2 regions of the Nonomuraea sp. NPDC047897 genome follow, and region 2 is predicted to be linked to the other one. Evidence: predicted binding sites of a transcription regulator. Region 2 holds the regulator's gene; the other holds the start of a gene.
The links. Region 2 encodes LexA, which represses DNA repair genes until DNA is damaged. Its sites were predicted from a motif close to TCGAACANNTGTTCGA; they were not measured.
Positions count from the first base shown of each region.

Region 1: the regulator LexA is predicted to act here: its motif matches at 4,863-4,878, upstream of recA (recombinase RecA).

Region 1 covers NZ_JBIDCC010000009.1:131,259-138,893, reverse strand. The annotation lists gene ACGF0J_RS21400 (ATP-dependent helicase) at 1-3,194, opposite strand, end outside; gene ACGF0J_RS21395 (VOC family protein) at 3,282-3,770, shown strand; gene ACGF0J_RS21390 (DUF3046 domain-containing protein) at 3,944-4,138, shown strand; gene ACGF0J_RS21385 (hypothetical protein) at 4,150-4,425, opposite strand; gene recA (recombinase RecA) at 4,989-6,083, shown strand; gene recX (recombination regulator RecX) at 6,095-7,333, shown strand; gene ACGF0J_RS21370 ((Fe-S)-binding protein) at 7,501-7,635, opposite strand, start outside.
Region 2 covers NZ_JBIDCC010000012.1:143,413-151,047, reverse strand. The annotation lists gene ACGF0J_RS26445 (PDZ domain-containing protein) at 1-1,934, shown strand, start outside; gene ACGF0J_RS26440 (GNAT family N-acetyltransferase) at 2,373-3,275, shown strand; gene ACGF0J_RS26435 (hemerythrin domain-containing protein) at 3,343-3,909, opposite strand; gene ACGF0J_RS26430 (MalY/PatB family protein) at 4,395-5,498, opposite strand; gene lexA (transcriptional repressor LexA) at 5,658-6,365, opposite strand.

The sequences.
Region 1 (7,635 bases), on a different contig from region 2:
CCGAACCTGGCCGCCGCCGTGCCGGCCTCGAACGGCCCCCGCGTGCGGGCGTGGCGGGCGAGCAGGTCGGCCAGCGGATCGGGGACCGGCTCCAGGAACGCGTGGGGCACCCCGACGGGCGGCGGCACGCCCAGCGCGTCACGCATCCTGGCGGCGTCCTCGATCGCCGCCCACTGCTCCTCGCCCGCGATCCGCACCCTGATGGCCCGGCGGGCCCGTTCGAGCTCCTCCAGCCAGGCCGGATCGCCGCCGCGCACGCTCACGTCGGGAGACAGCAGCGGGCCGTGCGAACGCAGCAGGTCGGCGAGGTCCTCCACGTCGCGCAGCGGCCGGTCGAGCCGGGCCAGCTCGCGCTCGGCGTCGGAGATCACGTCCGGGTCGAGCAGCTCCCGCAGGTCGGCCTGCCCGAGCAACTCGGCCAGCAGCGTGGTGTCGAGCGCCAGGGCCTGCGCCCGCCGTTCGGCCAGCGGCGCGTCGCCCTCGTACATGAACGCGCCCACGTAGTGGAACAGCAGGGACGCCGCGAACGGCGAGGCCTGCGACGTCTCGACCTCGACGACGCGCACGTCGCGGGCGGCGATGTCGCGCATGAGCCGCACGAGCCCCGGCACGTCGAACACGTCCTGCAGGCACTCCCGCATCGTCTCCAGCACGATCGGGAACGAGGCGTAGCGCGAGGCCACCCCCAGCAGGTGCGCCGCCCGCTGGCGCTGCTGCCAGAGCGGGCTGCGCCGCCCGGGTGTGCGGCGGGGCAGCAGCAACGCCCGGCCGGCGCATTCCCGGAACCGCGACGCGAACATCGCCGACCCGCCGAGCTCCTCCGTGACGATCTGCTCGATCTCCTCCGGGTCGAACGCCGCCACGTCGGACGGCGGCTCGGTCAGCGTGTCGGGGATGCGCAGCACGATGCCGTCGTCGGAGTGCACCGCCTGCACGTCGACGCCGTATCGCTCGCGCAACCGCCGGTTGATCGCCAGCGCCCAGGGGGCGTGCACCCGCGCGCCGTACGGGGAGTGGATGACCACGCGCCAGTCGCCCAGCTCGTCGTGGAAGCGCTCGACCAGCAGGGTGCGGTCGTCGGGCACGTAGCCGGTGGCCTCGCGCTGCTCGGCCAGGTAGGACATCAGGTTGGCAGCGGCGTACTCGTCGAGGCCGGCCGCGCGCAGCCGCTCGACGGAGCCGCCGCCCGCGTGCTCGCGCAGGAAGGAGCCGATGGCGCGCCCCAGCTCGGCGGGGCGTCCGGGGGCGTCACCGTGCCAGAACGGCAGCTTGCCCGGCTGGCCGGGAGCCGGCGAGACGAGCACCCGGTCGGCTGTGATGTCCTCGATGCGCCAGGACGTGGCGCCGAGCACGAACACGTCTCCGGCCCGCGACTCGTAGACCATCTCCTCGTCCAGCTCGCCGACGCGGGACGCCTTCTCGCCGACGAGGAACACGCCGAACATGCCGCGGTCGGGGATCGTGCCGCCGTTGGTGACCGCGAGCCGCTGCGCGCCGGGGCGGCCGCGCAACGTGCCCGTCACCCGGTCCCACACCACGCGCGGGCGCAGCTCGGCGAACTCCTCGCTCGGATAGCGGCCGGCCAGCATGTCGAGGGTGGCCTCCAGCGCCGAGCGCGGCAGGGTCGTGTAGGGGGCGGCGCGTTTGACCACGCTCTCCAGCTCGTCGACGGTCCACTCGTCGAGCGCCGTCATCGCCACGATCTGCTGGGCCAGCACGTCGAGCGGGTTGCGCGGGTAGCGCAACTCCTCGATCCGGCCGCTCTTCATCCGCTCGGCCACCACAGCCGTCTGCACGAGGTCGCCCCGATATTTCGGGAAGATGACCCCCTTGGACACGGCGCCCACCTGGTGACCGGCGCGGCCGATGCGCTGCAGCCCGCTGGCCACGCTCGGCGGGGCCTCGACGCAGGCGACCAGGTCGACCGCGCCCATGTCGATGCCGAGCTCCAGGCTGGAGGTGGCGACCACGGCGGGCAGCCGGCCCGACTTGAGCGCCTCCTCGATCTGGCCGCGCTCCTCCTTGGAGACCGAGCCGTGGTGGGCGCGGACGACCTCGGGAAGCACTCCCTTGCTCGCACCGGCCTGCGCCATCATCTCGGCGGGAGTGCGCCGCACGGGCTCGGGCGCCGCACGCCCGCCGGCCGCGCGCCGGTCCGTCGCCCTCCCGGTCTCCGGGTCCGGGCGGCCCGCCGACCCGTCCGCCGGGGTCTCCCAGATCGACAGGTCCACCTGCTCCGCCTGGCCCCGCGCCCGGTCGTGGGCGAGCTCGTTGAGCCGGGTGCACAGCCGCTCGGCCAGCCGTCTGGAGTTGGCGAACACGATCGTCGAGTCGTGGGCCGCGATCAGGTCGAACAGGTGCTCCTCGACATGCGGCCAGATGGACCGGTTGGTCGGCTCGGCGGCGAACTCCTCGCCGTCGGCCGGTCGGGGCGCCCCCTCGGTCCGGGTCATGTCCTCGACGGGGACGACGACCTCCACCTCGATGCGCTTGTCGGAGGGCGGCTGCACCACGGTCGCCGGGCGGGTGCCGCCCAGGAAGGCGGCGACCTCGCTCACCGGGCGGACGGTCGCCGACAGCCCGATGCGCTGCGCCGGCCGGTCGAGCAGCGCGTCGAGCCGCTCCAGGCTCAGCGCCAGGTGGGCGCCGCGCTTGGTGGCGGCCACCGCGTGCACCTCGTCCACGATGACCGTGCGCACGCCGCGCAGCGCCTCCCGCGCCTGGCTCGTGAGCAGCAGGAACAGTGACTCCGGCGTCGTGATGAGGATGTCGGACGGCTTGGCGGCGAAGCGCCTGCGGTCGTCGGCGGGCGTGTCGCCGGACCGGATCGCCACCGAGATCGCCGGCACGGGCAGCCCCAGCCGCCTGGCGGTCTGTTCCAGCCCGGCCAGCGGGGCGCGCAGGTTGCGCTCGACGTCGACGGCCAGCGCCTTGAGCGGCGAGACGTACAGCACCTTCGTGCGTTTCGTGCCCGCCTCGCCCTCCGTCGCCTCCTCGGTCTGGCCGGCCGCCAGCCGGTCGAGCGACCACAGGAAGGCCGCCAGCGTCTTGCCGGACCCCGTCGGCGCGACGACCAGCGTGTTGTCGCCGCGGGCGATGGACGCCCAGGCGCCCTCCTGCGCGGCGGTGGGCGCGGCGAAGGCTCCGGCGAACCATTGCCTGGTCACCTGGCTGAAGTGGTCGAGCGAGCTCACCCGCCCATAGTGCCTCGCCGTACCGACAAAAACGCACTGTGCCCCCGGCGGGCGGTTGAGTGCGGGCGCAGCGGACATAGAGCCACCGTGGGCATTGACTACGCAGCCATCGAAGCTCGCCGCGAGGACATCAGGGAGCGCTATCTCTTACCGCGCCGGCCTCCGAGCAGCGCCCGCGGCCTGCACCACTTCGCCCTGCTCTCGTCGGACGTCGAGCGGACGATCACGTTCTACCAGGAGCTCCTGGAGTTCCCGCTCACGGAGATCTTCGAGAACCGCGACTACCAGGGGTCCAGCCACTTCTTCTTCGACATCGGCAACGGCAACCTGCTCGCCTTCTTCGACTTCCCCGGCCTCGACCTCGCCCCCTACCGGGAGGTGCTCGGCGGGCTGCACCACATCGCGATCTCCGTCGATCCCGTCACGTGGGAGCGGCTGCGCGGGAAGCTGGAGATGGCCGGCGTGCCGCACCAGATCGAGAGCGGCGCCTCCATCTACTTCCGCGATCCCGACGGCGCCCGTCTGGAGCTGCTCGCCGACCACCTGGGCGAGATGTACGGCTCACACGTGCTGTGAACCCGCCGTGGCGGCGCGGGCCCAGGCTGACGCCATGACGCCCTGCGCGTCCTCGGCCTGCCCGCTCGCGGCGAGCTTTCGACGGCCGCGTGCCGTTCGGACCTTCCGGCTCTGTCCTTCTGTACGGGGGATGTCGTACCCACCCACGCCGGTCGCCGTTCCATACTTGAGTGATGCGCCTGACCGAGTTCTGGAGACGAATGCGCGCCCATTTCGGCGACACTTATGCCGATTCATGGGCCCGCGACTACGTGCTGGCCCCGCTCGACGGCCGCACGGTGATGCAGGCGCTGGCCGAGGGAGAGAGCGCCAAGACCGTGTGGCGGGCGGTCTGCCAGGTGGAAGACGTCCCGCCCCGCCTGCGGTGAGACGTCCGGGGTCACCCTGACCGCGGCGGGTCGAGGGTGTCCCGCAGCGCGCGGGCGGTGCGATCCGGATCGTCGGCTCGCCCCTGCCCGCCAGGCGACCACAGGAAGACCCACCCGCCGGTGGTGAGCGCGGCGAAGACGATCGTCCGGCGGCCGGTCCCGGGATGCCAGACCCGCAGCATCGGATCGTCGCCGCCGATCACACGGCCCACCAATCCGTGCGGCGGCAGCGTCTCGGCCAGAGCCCGCAGATGGGTGCGCCGTTCACCGGTGTACGTGCTCGACACGTCGCCGCCTCCAACCCTCGACGGAACTGTCCCCGGCTCGGTGACGCCCCTACCTCCGTACGCCGAAATGGCTGGAAATATCAGGACTCCACGTCGACCTCGCCCCGCGCGGCACAGCCAGGCCCGCGCGCGGAGGAAGTGACGCAGAGGGCCGGGACACAGCAGCCCCAGACACAGCAGACCCCGAACACGGAGGGCCGGGCAGACCCGGACACGGAGGGTCGGACACGGAGGGTCGGACACGGCGCGGGGCCGTCGCGCCCCCCTCCAGGAGACGACCCGCGGCCGATCGCGATCATCAGTACCCCCGCGGCCGGTCGCACGAGGTGCCAGGAGGCCGGTTCGCCCCGGAGGGGCGTCACGCGACCAGTCGTCCCGCCCGCGGTGTGGAACGGCCTCGGCCGGACCCCGCGTACCGCAGCGTGTTCGCGGCGTGATCGAACAGTCGTTCGGCTACCATGGAACTCGCCGGGCCACGTCTTCCCCGGCATCGGCGGAAAATGTCGGTGGCAGGCCGTAGCTTTCACTCGACTGACCGAACACGACCCTGCAGGGGGAGTTCCATGGCTATCAACGACCGCGAGAAGGCCCTCGAGACCGCCCTCGCACAGATCGAGAGGCAGTTCGGCAAGGGCTCCGTCATGCGCCTCGGCGATGACGCGCGAGCCCCCATCGAGGTGATCCCCACGGGGTCGATCTCCCTTGACGTCGCGCTGGGCATCGGCGGGCTGCCGCGCGGCAGGATCGTCGAGATCTACGGCCCGGAGTCCTCGGGTAAGACCACGATCGCCCTGCACGCGGTGGCCAACGCGCAGCGTGCGGGCGGCATCGCGGCGTTCATCGACGCCGAGCACGCCCTCGACCCCGAATACGCCAAGAAGCTCGGCGTCGACACCGACGCGCTGCTGGTCTCCCAGCCCGACACCGGTGAGCAGGCGCTTGAGATCGCCGACATGCTGATCAGGTCGGGCGCCGTCGACATCATCGTCATCGACTCGGTCGCCGCGCTGGTGCCCAAGGCGGAGATCGAGGGCGAGATGGGCGACAGCCACGTCGGCCTCCAGGCCCGTCTGATGTCGCAGGCGCTGCGCAAGGTCGCCGGCGCGCTCAGCAGCACCGGCACCACCGCCATCTTCATCAACCAGCTGCGCGAGAAGATCGGCGTCATGTTCGGCTCGCCGGAGACCACGACCGGCGGTAAGGCGCTCAAGTTCTACGCCTCGGTCCGGATGGACATCCGCCGCATCGAGACGCTCAAGGACGGCACGGAGGCGGTCGGCAACCGCACCCGCGTCAAGGTCGTGAAGAACAAGATGGCCCCGCCTTTCCGGGTGGCCGACTTCGACATCCTCTACGGCGTGGGCATCTCCCGCGAGGGCGGCCTGATCGACATGGGCGTCGAGCACGGCTTCGTCCGCAAGTCCGGCGCCTGGTACACCTACGAGGGCGACCAGCTCGGCCAGGGCAAGGAGAACGCCCGCAACTTCCTGAAGAACCACCCCGACATGGCCAACGAGATCGAGAAGAAGATCAAGGACAAGCTGGGTGTGGGCCCGCGGCTCGACGCCCCCGCCGCAGCTCCCGCTCCGGCTCCGGCCGCCGCCGCCCCGTCCGGCCGCGGTTCCAAGGCCGCCACGCCGAAGCCCGGTGACGTCTGATCGGTCGCCACATGAGTGACACCGATCCGGCTGAGGCGCCTCGCGGCCGCGACCGCGACCGGGGCGCGTGGCCCGACCCTCCTGCCCCACAGGCCGGTGGCTCCCGCCCGTCCCACGGCGGGAGCCACCGCGACCTCCCCTCCCCGGGTGACGCCCCCTCAGGCTCGAAGGGTCCACGCCCCTGGTCCGGCCAGGACGATGAGTCTTCGCCGCCGTCCGTGGGCGGCTGGCCGTCGGTGAGCGAGTGGCGCGAACGCAAACGCCGTACGGCGGACAGCTCCGTGCCCCTCGTTCCCCCGAGCCCCATGAGCACCGCCGCCATGGGCGAGACCGTCCACGCGGCTCCCGAAGCTGTCGCGACCCCCCACGCTGTCGCGGCGTCCGGGCCCGGATCACCCGAGGGTGGCGAAGCCTGGGCCCCTGAGGTGCCCCCCGGTGAGGCAACCCCAGCAGGAGCAGAGGACTCCGGCGAGCTCGAAGATGGTGGACGACTCCCAGGAGCCGGCGGCGATCCGGGTGCCGGGGCGCCCGAGGCCGGTCAAGGATCTTCCTCGGAGGCAGGAGACGCGGCCTGGTGGTCGCCCACGCCCTTGCTCCCCTCTGGTGAGGAGAGCGAGCAGGAGAGCTCGGCCAAGTCTCGGCGCGCCCGACGGCCGGGCGGCCGAGGCGGTCGCAAGCGTGGCCGTGCGGCGGACAAGGACGCCGGGTGGCTGCCCGACGGACCCGACGACGGCTCGACGGCCGCCGCCGCGCCGGACGCCGATCCGGAGGCGGTGGCCCGGGCCATCTGCCTCCGCCTGCTGACGATGGCCCCCAAGACCCGCGCCCAGCTCGCACAAGCCCTACGCAAACGGGACGTGCCGGAAGAGGCGGCGGAGGCGGTGCTCGACCGGTTCTCGGAGCTGGGGCTGATCAACGACGAGGCGTTCGCCGAGGCATGGGTCGACTCCCGTCACCACGGCCGCGGTCTGGCCAAACGCGCCCTGGCAGCCGAGCTCCGCCACCGCGGGGTCGACTCCGACACGGTCAACGAAGCCGTCGAACGCCTCGACCCCGACCAGGAGCTCGAAACAGCCCGCCGCCTCGTCGAACGCAAGCTCGCCGCCACCCGCGCCCTCGACACCCAGACCCGCACTCGCCGGCTCGCCGGCATGCTCGCACGCAAGGGTTACGCTCCCGGCCTGGCGTTCCGGGTCGTCAAGGAGGCGTTGGAGCAGGAGGGCCTGGAGATCGACGACGATTACCCCTGACCACGACCAGGCCCCAGCACCAACCCTGACCATGCCGACCCGGCAACAGAGGTCAGGCAACAGGGACCAGCCGACGGGGACCACCCGACAGGGACCACCCGACAGGGACCACCCGACAGGGAGCAACCGCCACGGCCGGATACCGCGCTGGTCCGCGCGGACGAGCGTCAGTCGCGATGGCGAAGGGTCGTGTCGATCAGGAGTTCGGCGAGGTGCACCACTCGTACAGCCGACTTCCTGCGGCGCAGGCCCTGAGCGAGCTGCCGGTAACAGCCGGGGTTGACCACGGCCACGTAGTCGAC
Region 2 (7,635 bases):
CGCACGGCGACATCAGCGGGCTGACGTTCTCCCCGGACTCGGCCTGGCTGGCCTGGGTGCACCCGCACCAGAGCCCCCTGTCACAGATCAGGATGGGCCGCGTCGACGGCACGTCCGTCATCGACGTGACCCCGGTGCGCTTCTCCGACTACGACCCCGTCTTCACCCGGGACGGCAAGCACCTGGCCTTCCTGTCGGTGCGGACGTTCGACCCGGTGTACGACGCGCACGTGTTCGACCTGGCCTTCCCCTCCGGGTGCCGGCCGTACCTGGTGCCCCTGCTGGCGACGACGCCCTCGCCGTTCGACCCGAGTCTGCAGGGCCGCGGCTTCAACGGCGAAGACGACAAGCCCGGCAAGGACGACAAACCAGGCAAGGACGACACGCCGCCGCGGACGGAGGTCGATCCGGACGGGCTCGCCTCCCGCGTCGTGCCCGTGCCCGTGCCCGCCGGCCGCTACGACAACCTGCGCACCGCCAAGGACGCGCTGCTCTGGCTGCGGCTCCCGCTGACCGGCCAGCTCGGCGACGGCACCGAGAACACCGGCGAGGTCGTGCTCGAACGCTACGACCTCAAGAAGCGCTGCAAGGTGGAGCTCGGCAGGGAACTGCGGGCGTTCGAGGTGAGCGGCGACGGCACCCGCCTCGTCCTCAACGGCAAGAACGGCCTGCAGACCCGCTCGGCCGGCGAGGGCGAGGAGGTCGTCACCATCGACCTCGACCGCGTGTCGGTGCAGCTCGACCCCGTCGCCGAGTGGCGGCAGGGCTACCTGGAGGCCGGCCGTCTCATGCGCGACCACTTCTGGCGGGCCGACATGAACGGCGTCGACTGGCAGCGCGCGCTCGACCGCTACCTGCCGCTGGTCGACCGGATCGGCGCCTACTCCGAACTGATCGACCTGCTGTGGGAGGTGCAGGGCGAGCTCGGCACCTCCCACGCCTACGCCCGCGCCAACGGCATGCCGGCCGACCCGCGCCGCCGCCAGGGCCTCCTCGGCGCCGACCTGACCCGCGACGACGACGGCACGTGGCGGGTGACCCGCATCCTGCCGGGGGAGACGTCCGACCACGACGCCCGCTCGCCGCTCCTCGCCCCCGGCGTCGCCGTACGGGAGGGCGACGCGATCGTCGCCGTCGGCGGGCGGCCCGTCGACCCCGTGCGCGGCCCGCTCCCGCTGCTGGCAGGCACCGCGGGGCGGCCCACCGAGCTGACGGTACGGCCCGCCTCCGGAGGCGATCCGCGCCGCGTCGTCGTCACCCCCGTCGACGACGAGACCACGCTGCGCTACCACGACTGGGTGGAGGGCCGCCGGGCCTACGTCCGCGAGGCGTCGAACGGCCGCCTCGGCTACCTGCACGTCCCCGACATGGTGGCCTCCGGCTGGGCGCAGTTCCACCGCGACCTGCGGACCGAGATGGCCCGCGAAGGGCTCGTCGTGGACGTCCGCGAGAACGGCGGCGGCCACACCTCCGAGCTGGTGCTGGAGAAGCTGTCGCGCAGGGTCACCGGCTGGGCGCACGCCCGCGGCTACGAGCCCACCCGCTACCCCGACGACTCGCCGCGCGGGCCCATCGTGGCCGTCGCCGACGAGTTCGCCGGGTCCGACGGCGACATCGTCAGCGCCGGCATCAAGAACCGCGCCCTCGGCCCGCTCGTCGGCACCCGGACGTGGGGCGGCGTGATCGGCATCGACTCGCGCTACTCGCTGGTGGACGGCACCGTGGTGACCCAGCCGCGCTACTCGTTCTGGCTCGAAGGGCCGGGATGGGCCGTGGAGAACCACGGCGTGGACCCGGACGTGGAGGTCGTCATGACACCGCAGGACCGGGTGGCGGGGCGTGACCCCCAACTGGAGAAGGCGGTCGAGCTGGCGCTGGCCGCCCTGGAGGAACGCCCGGCGGCGACCCCGCCGGCCCTGCCCCCGCTTCCGTAGCGGCCCCGCCAGGAGACACTCCCCCCACCAGACCGGCCTCGGGGAACATCGGCACAGCGGTTGACGCCAAGCCGGTGATCATGGACTTGGGGCCGGTCACGGACGGGCCTACCGAGTCTCGGCCTTCGGGTGGGGTCGGGCCTGGAGCCGTTCGCAGCAATCGAGCTGCGGGTCCTCGGCCCGGCGGACTCGTACGGGTCAGGGCCGCAGCGTTCCGGTGTGTCGCAGGCCCCGTATCGGCGGGTCGAGATGTGGTGCGTGCGGCAGGCCGAACGCTGTTGCCGGTCATTCGAGCACGCTGCTAGGCTCCGCTCGCGTCCTCGACCGCGAAAGGGGGGTGGGAACCGTGAGCCAGCTGACTCTCATGTGCTCCCACCCCGTTCTGAGGACGCCGAGGATCTGAAGGGGAGCGCGCCGCTACCCGGAAGGACCCCTCACGTGACCGATCTGGTCATCCGCCCCCTCGTCACGGGCGAGGAAGCACTTTTCGACTCCCTGCCCGATCCCGGCCTGGTCGGCTTCGCCGCCTTCGGCGACACCTACAGCGAGATGGCCGCCGCCGGTGAGTACCGCCCTGAGTGGACCTGGGTGGCCCTGCGAGACGGCGTCGTCGTCGCGCGAGCAGCCTGGTGGGCCGGGCCAGAAGACGACAAACCGGTCGCTCTGGACTGGTTCGACTTCACGGACGCCAATGCGGCCGTCCAACTGCTCCGCGCCTCACCGCTGCAGGCCGAGTACTCACTCAAGCTGCCGCCCGGCTGGCGCGACGTCCCCGCAGTCCGGGAGCAGGCCCAGGCCCGGATCGACGCGGCCATCGCCGCAGGAATGTCGCCTCTGGCCGAGCGGTACCGCTACCGCTGGACGCCGGACTGCGGCGTGCCCGCGCGCCCCGGCCGCCTCGAATTCCGTCCCGAGCCCGACGACGCGGCGATCCTCGACGTCTTCCGTCGTATTCACCAGGGCAGTCTCGACGCCCATGCGCGCCGCACCGTCGCCGCATCCGGGCTGGAGGCGGCCGCGCAGGAAGAACTGGATTACCTGCGCTGGTTGCCGAGCCCGCGCGAGTGGTGGCGGCTTGCCTACACCCCTGCCGGGGAACTCGTCGGCCTCAGCGTCCCCGCCCGCAACTATGGAGACCCTGTCATCGGCTACATCGGCGTCGTACCCGAGCACCGCGGCCACGGATACGCCTACGACCTGCTCGTCGAGGCCACTCACAAGCTCGCTGACGAGGGCGTGGACCGCATCGTCGCCGGGACTGACCAGACCAACGTTCCGGTGGCCGCCCACTTCGCGAGGGTCGGCTACCCCATCGCCCAGGAACGCGTCGACCTGATCTGACGCAGAGACAGGAATCGGTGTGGGACTCGGGGTGTGACAACCGAGCCCCACACTTCGCTCCTGCGACTCAGTCGCGACCCCGGCCCGAGAGCGCGTCGCGGATGCGGTCCACGAGACCCGTTCCGGGTCCGAGGAGCTTGTTGGCGGGCGGGGTGTCCGGCGCGGAGGGATGCGGCCGGGTCGGCGCCACCTTCTTCGCCCGCTCCACCTTGGCGCCCAGTTCGGTGAGCTCCTCCGCGGTGCAGGCCGCCCGCAGTCGCGGGAACAGGTCGTTCTCCTCGTCCTGGATGTGGTGGCGGATCTGCCGCATCAGCTCCTCCAGGGTGGGCCAGAACTCGGCGTCGCCCGGCTCCAGGGCCTCAAGCCGCTTCATCGTCTCCTCGGCCTCGGCGTGCTCGGCGATCTCGTGGTCGGCCTCCTTGTCGCCGCCGGGCACGTGCTTGCGCACCGCGGGGTACAGGAACTGTTCCTCGGCCACCGAGTGGCGGACCAGCTCGATGACGACCTGCTCGGCCAGCGTCTTGGGTCGCTCCCCGATGGCGCCGACCATCGTCTCCAGTTCGGAGAACATCTGCTCGACCTCACGGTGGTCGGTCACCAAAACCTCGATCACGTCCCGCTGCTGCTCGCCCATGTCCCATCCCTTCCTCGACCGGATGCCGGGCCTCGTCGCCAGGGCCCGGCCTGTGCTGCTCCGGCATCTGCTTTCCGCACAGGGAGGGTGAAAACCAGGACCACCACACGCGCCGCCCGCCCGCCCAACTGCCGGTCGGGCCGTCGGGCCGTTCGATCGTCCGGATATCGGGCCTGCCTGACTGCCGGGCCCGCGCCGACCTCCTCGTGTCGGGCCTGCCTGACTGCCGGGGCCGCGCCGACCTCCTCGTGTCGGGCCTGCCTGACTACCGGCCCGCCCGACGTCCTCGTGTCGGGCCTGCCTGACTGCCGGGCCCGCGCCGACCTCCTCGTGTCGGGCCTGCCTGACTACCGGCCCGCCCGACGTCCTCGTGTCGGGCCTGCCCGACTGCCGGGGCCGTCTGACCTCCTCTTGTCGCGCTGCCCGACCTCACCGTCGGGCGGCCGACGGCGGAGTTGGGCCGCCCGACGTCGGGCTGTCCGACCTCACGGCCAGAGGCGGTCCAGGATCTCGGTGAGGATCTCTTCGGTGGTGGCGAAGTTGAGCCGTACGTGCTGCTCGCCGCCAGGACCGAATGCGGCGCCGTCGCTCAGCAGGACCTTGGCCTCCCGCTCCAGCACTTCGGCCATCCCCGGCCGGCCGTAGTCGAGCCAGGCCAGGTAGGTCGCCTGCGGCATCCGGTAGCCGACCGTCTCGGGCACCCGGGCGGCGATCGTCTTGCGGTTGCGGTCGAGCACGGCCCGGGTCTCCTCCAGCCAGGCGTCTCCGTGCCGCCAGGCCGCGACTGTCGCCTCCACCCCGAACAGGTTGGCCGAGCCGTAGATGAACGGCGGCTGCGCGTCCAGCCTCCTGCGCAGCTCCGGCACGCCGACGTGGGCGACCGAACACCGGATGCCGCCGAGGTTGAACGCCTTCGTGGCGGAGGTGAGCGTGACCGTCCGCTCGGGCAGGAGGGTCGCGAACGGGATGTGCTCGTGCGGCGCGTACGCGAGGTCGGCGTGAATCTCGTCGGCGATCACCAGCAGGTCGTGCCGTTCGGCGTGCTCGGCCAGCTCTTCGAGCTCCTGCCGGGTGAACACGCGGCCGGTGGGGTTGTGCGGGTTGACCACCAGCAGGACCCGGCACCCCGACAGGTCGGGCACCTCGAAACGCCACGAGTCGCCGTCGGGGTGGAACTGGACGGGCCGCAGCGGGCGTTCCATGTCCTCCAACGTGGTCAGGAAGGGGTGGTAGGCGGGAGTGTGGACCGCCACGCCGTCACCGGGCCGCGTCCAGATGTGCAGGAGCACCTGGAGCGCCTGGTTGATGTCGGAGTACGTGCGTACGTGCTCCGGTGCGGGCCGCCAGCCGTAGCGGGTGGTCATACGTTCGGCGAACGCCTCGGCCAGTGGGCCGCCCTGGGGGGCGTCGAGCCAGGCCGGATAGCCCAGGTCACCTTCGGCGCGACGCTTGAGTGCCTCGACGACCGCGGGTGCGGTGGGCAGGTCCATGTCGGCCACCCAGGCCGGAATCACTCCCGGGCCGGCCTTGGCCCACTTCAACCCGTCATGTGCGGTTTTGATGTCATTCAGGTAACTGGCGTCCTTCACCACATCAGTCTAGATGTGGGACCTTCCACGGCCTGGGCCGCACGTGACGGCCGATTGACCGGGGGACGGCACCCGGGCCCGCCGGCCTGGCTCGGGTCGCCTCCTGCCGGCGGAGACCGAAGCACGTGCCGCCACCGGCCGGTCGGGCAGGGCATCCGGTCAGAGGCGTCGCAGCACCGCCACCACCTTGCCGAGGACACTCGCCTCGTCACCGGGGATCGGGTCGTAGTTGGGGTTGTGCGGGACCAGCCAGACGTGGCCGTCCTTGCGCTTGAACGTCTTGACCGTGGCCTCGCCGTCGATCATGGCGGCCACGATGTCGCCGCTCTCCGCGACCGGCTGCTGGCGGACGACGACCCAGTCGCCGTCGGCGATGGCGGCCTCGATCATGGAGTCACCGGTGACCTGCAGGAGGAAGAGGGTGCCCTCGCCGACGAGCTGCTTGGGCAGGGCGAAGACGTCCTCGACGCTCTCCTCGGCGAGGATCGGGCCACCGGCGGCGATCCGGCCGACCAGCGGAACATAGGCGGCCGTCGGCCGGTTGACCGTGGATTCCTCGCTGCCGGCGTCGGGGTCGACCCAGAGCACGGGCTCGCCGGGGAGGCGAACCTCCAGGGCGCGGGGCCGGTGCGGATCGCGGCGCAGGTAGCCCTTGCGCTGCAACGCCGTCAACTGGTGCGACACGCTGGACGTGCTCGTGAGCTGCACGGCCTCGCCGATCTCACGCATGGACGGCGGATATCCGCGCTGCTGCACCGAGTCGCGAATCACTTCGAGAATCTTGCGCTGCCTGGGAGTCAGGCCCAGGGAGTCGCGCCGGCGCACCGCGAGGTCGGTGACCCCGTTTGCGTCATCTCGCTCGCTCATGCTCTCCTCCTCGCCAGCCGGGTCGCCGCAACCGGCGCACCTCCCGGTCCGTGGTCTTCGTGTCGCACACAGCGACCGTATCTCTGTTGAAGATCATCTTCAAACAATTGTTCGAGTCTTCCTCGAAATTGTCGCCAGTGTGGTGTACAACATCGTACGGGAGTTCGATCGACACCGTGTTCGATTTGCTGATCATAATCAGAGCTTTTTCTCGGGCCGCGACGGTGTGGGAGGTCAATCGTGCGAGCGATCTCAGCCACTGACCTGACCGACGGCACCAGACGACCGGGCCTGGTCATGGGTGCTGTCCGGCCCTGTTCCGGTTCCGCGAGGGGCGGGCCCGAAACGGAGCAGAGCATGCGCAGTGCCGTTCGCATGACGATTTCGCCCGATGTCGACGTTCGCGGGTGGGTGTGATGTCGAGACGCGATGCGACGTTCTGCGGCGGTCGCGGTCATGGGGCGGGTGGCCCGGTCCGGCGAAAGGCGGGCGTTTCGCGGCCTTGGGTCATTTCCGGGCGAGGAAGCGGGTCGCCCGCCAGACCCCCGACGGCAGGAGGGTGCGAAGTCCGTTCGTGACGCCCATACGGCCCGATGCGGTCGGAAGACGATGGGAGAGCGCGGCCGGCGCGGGATGGGGAGTTTCGGGCGGGCCACGTCGAGGGGTGGAGTTCTGATGCGGGAGGACGGGCCGCGGCGCGGCGGCATGTCATCAGGTGGGGCGAAACTGCCGGAAGGGGGAGCCGGCCCCGTGCGGGGACAGAGCCGGATGGACGGCCCCGAGCCGAACGGCCGACCGGTGGGTCGCTGTGGTGCCGTGGAGGAGGAGCGCGGTGCCTCGCAGGGTTCCGGGCGGCGCGACGGCGGCTCGCCCGCGCGGGAGTGGGCAGCCGGCACGCCCCCGCACTCGTCCGGCGGCGCGGGGGGCGGGGGCCGCTCCGCGGCGGGCCGGCGGCCACGGCTCTGGCTCGTGCCGCCACCGAGGGGCGGGGCCGACTCCGACGACTTCCAGTCCGGTGGTTCCGGCGATTCCGCCGGCACGGACCGGGACCCCGGGAAGCCCGCCGCGCGGGGCAGCGACGTCCGAGGCCCCGCCCGGCCGGAACCCCGTGCGAGAGAGACTTCCGGAGCCTGCCGGGAGGTGGACGCGGACGCGCGGCCGGACGATGTGACGCGGGGTGTTGTGCGGTCCGGTGGGGGTGGGGATAAGGCTGCAGGGCCGGACGGCGTGGACAGCAGGGGCGTCGCACCATCGGCTCTTGGGAGGGAAG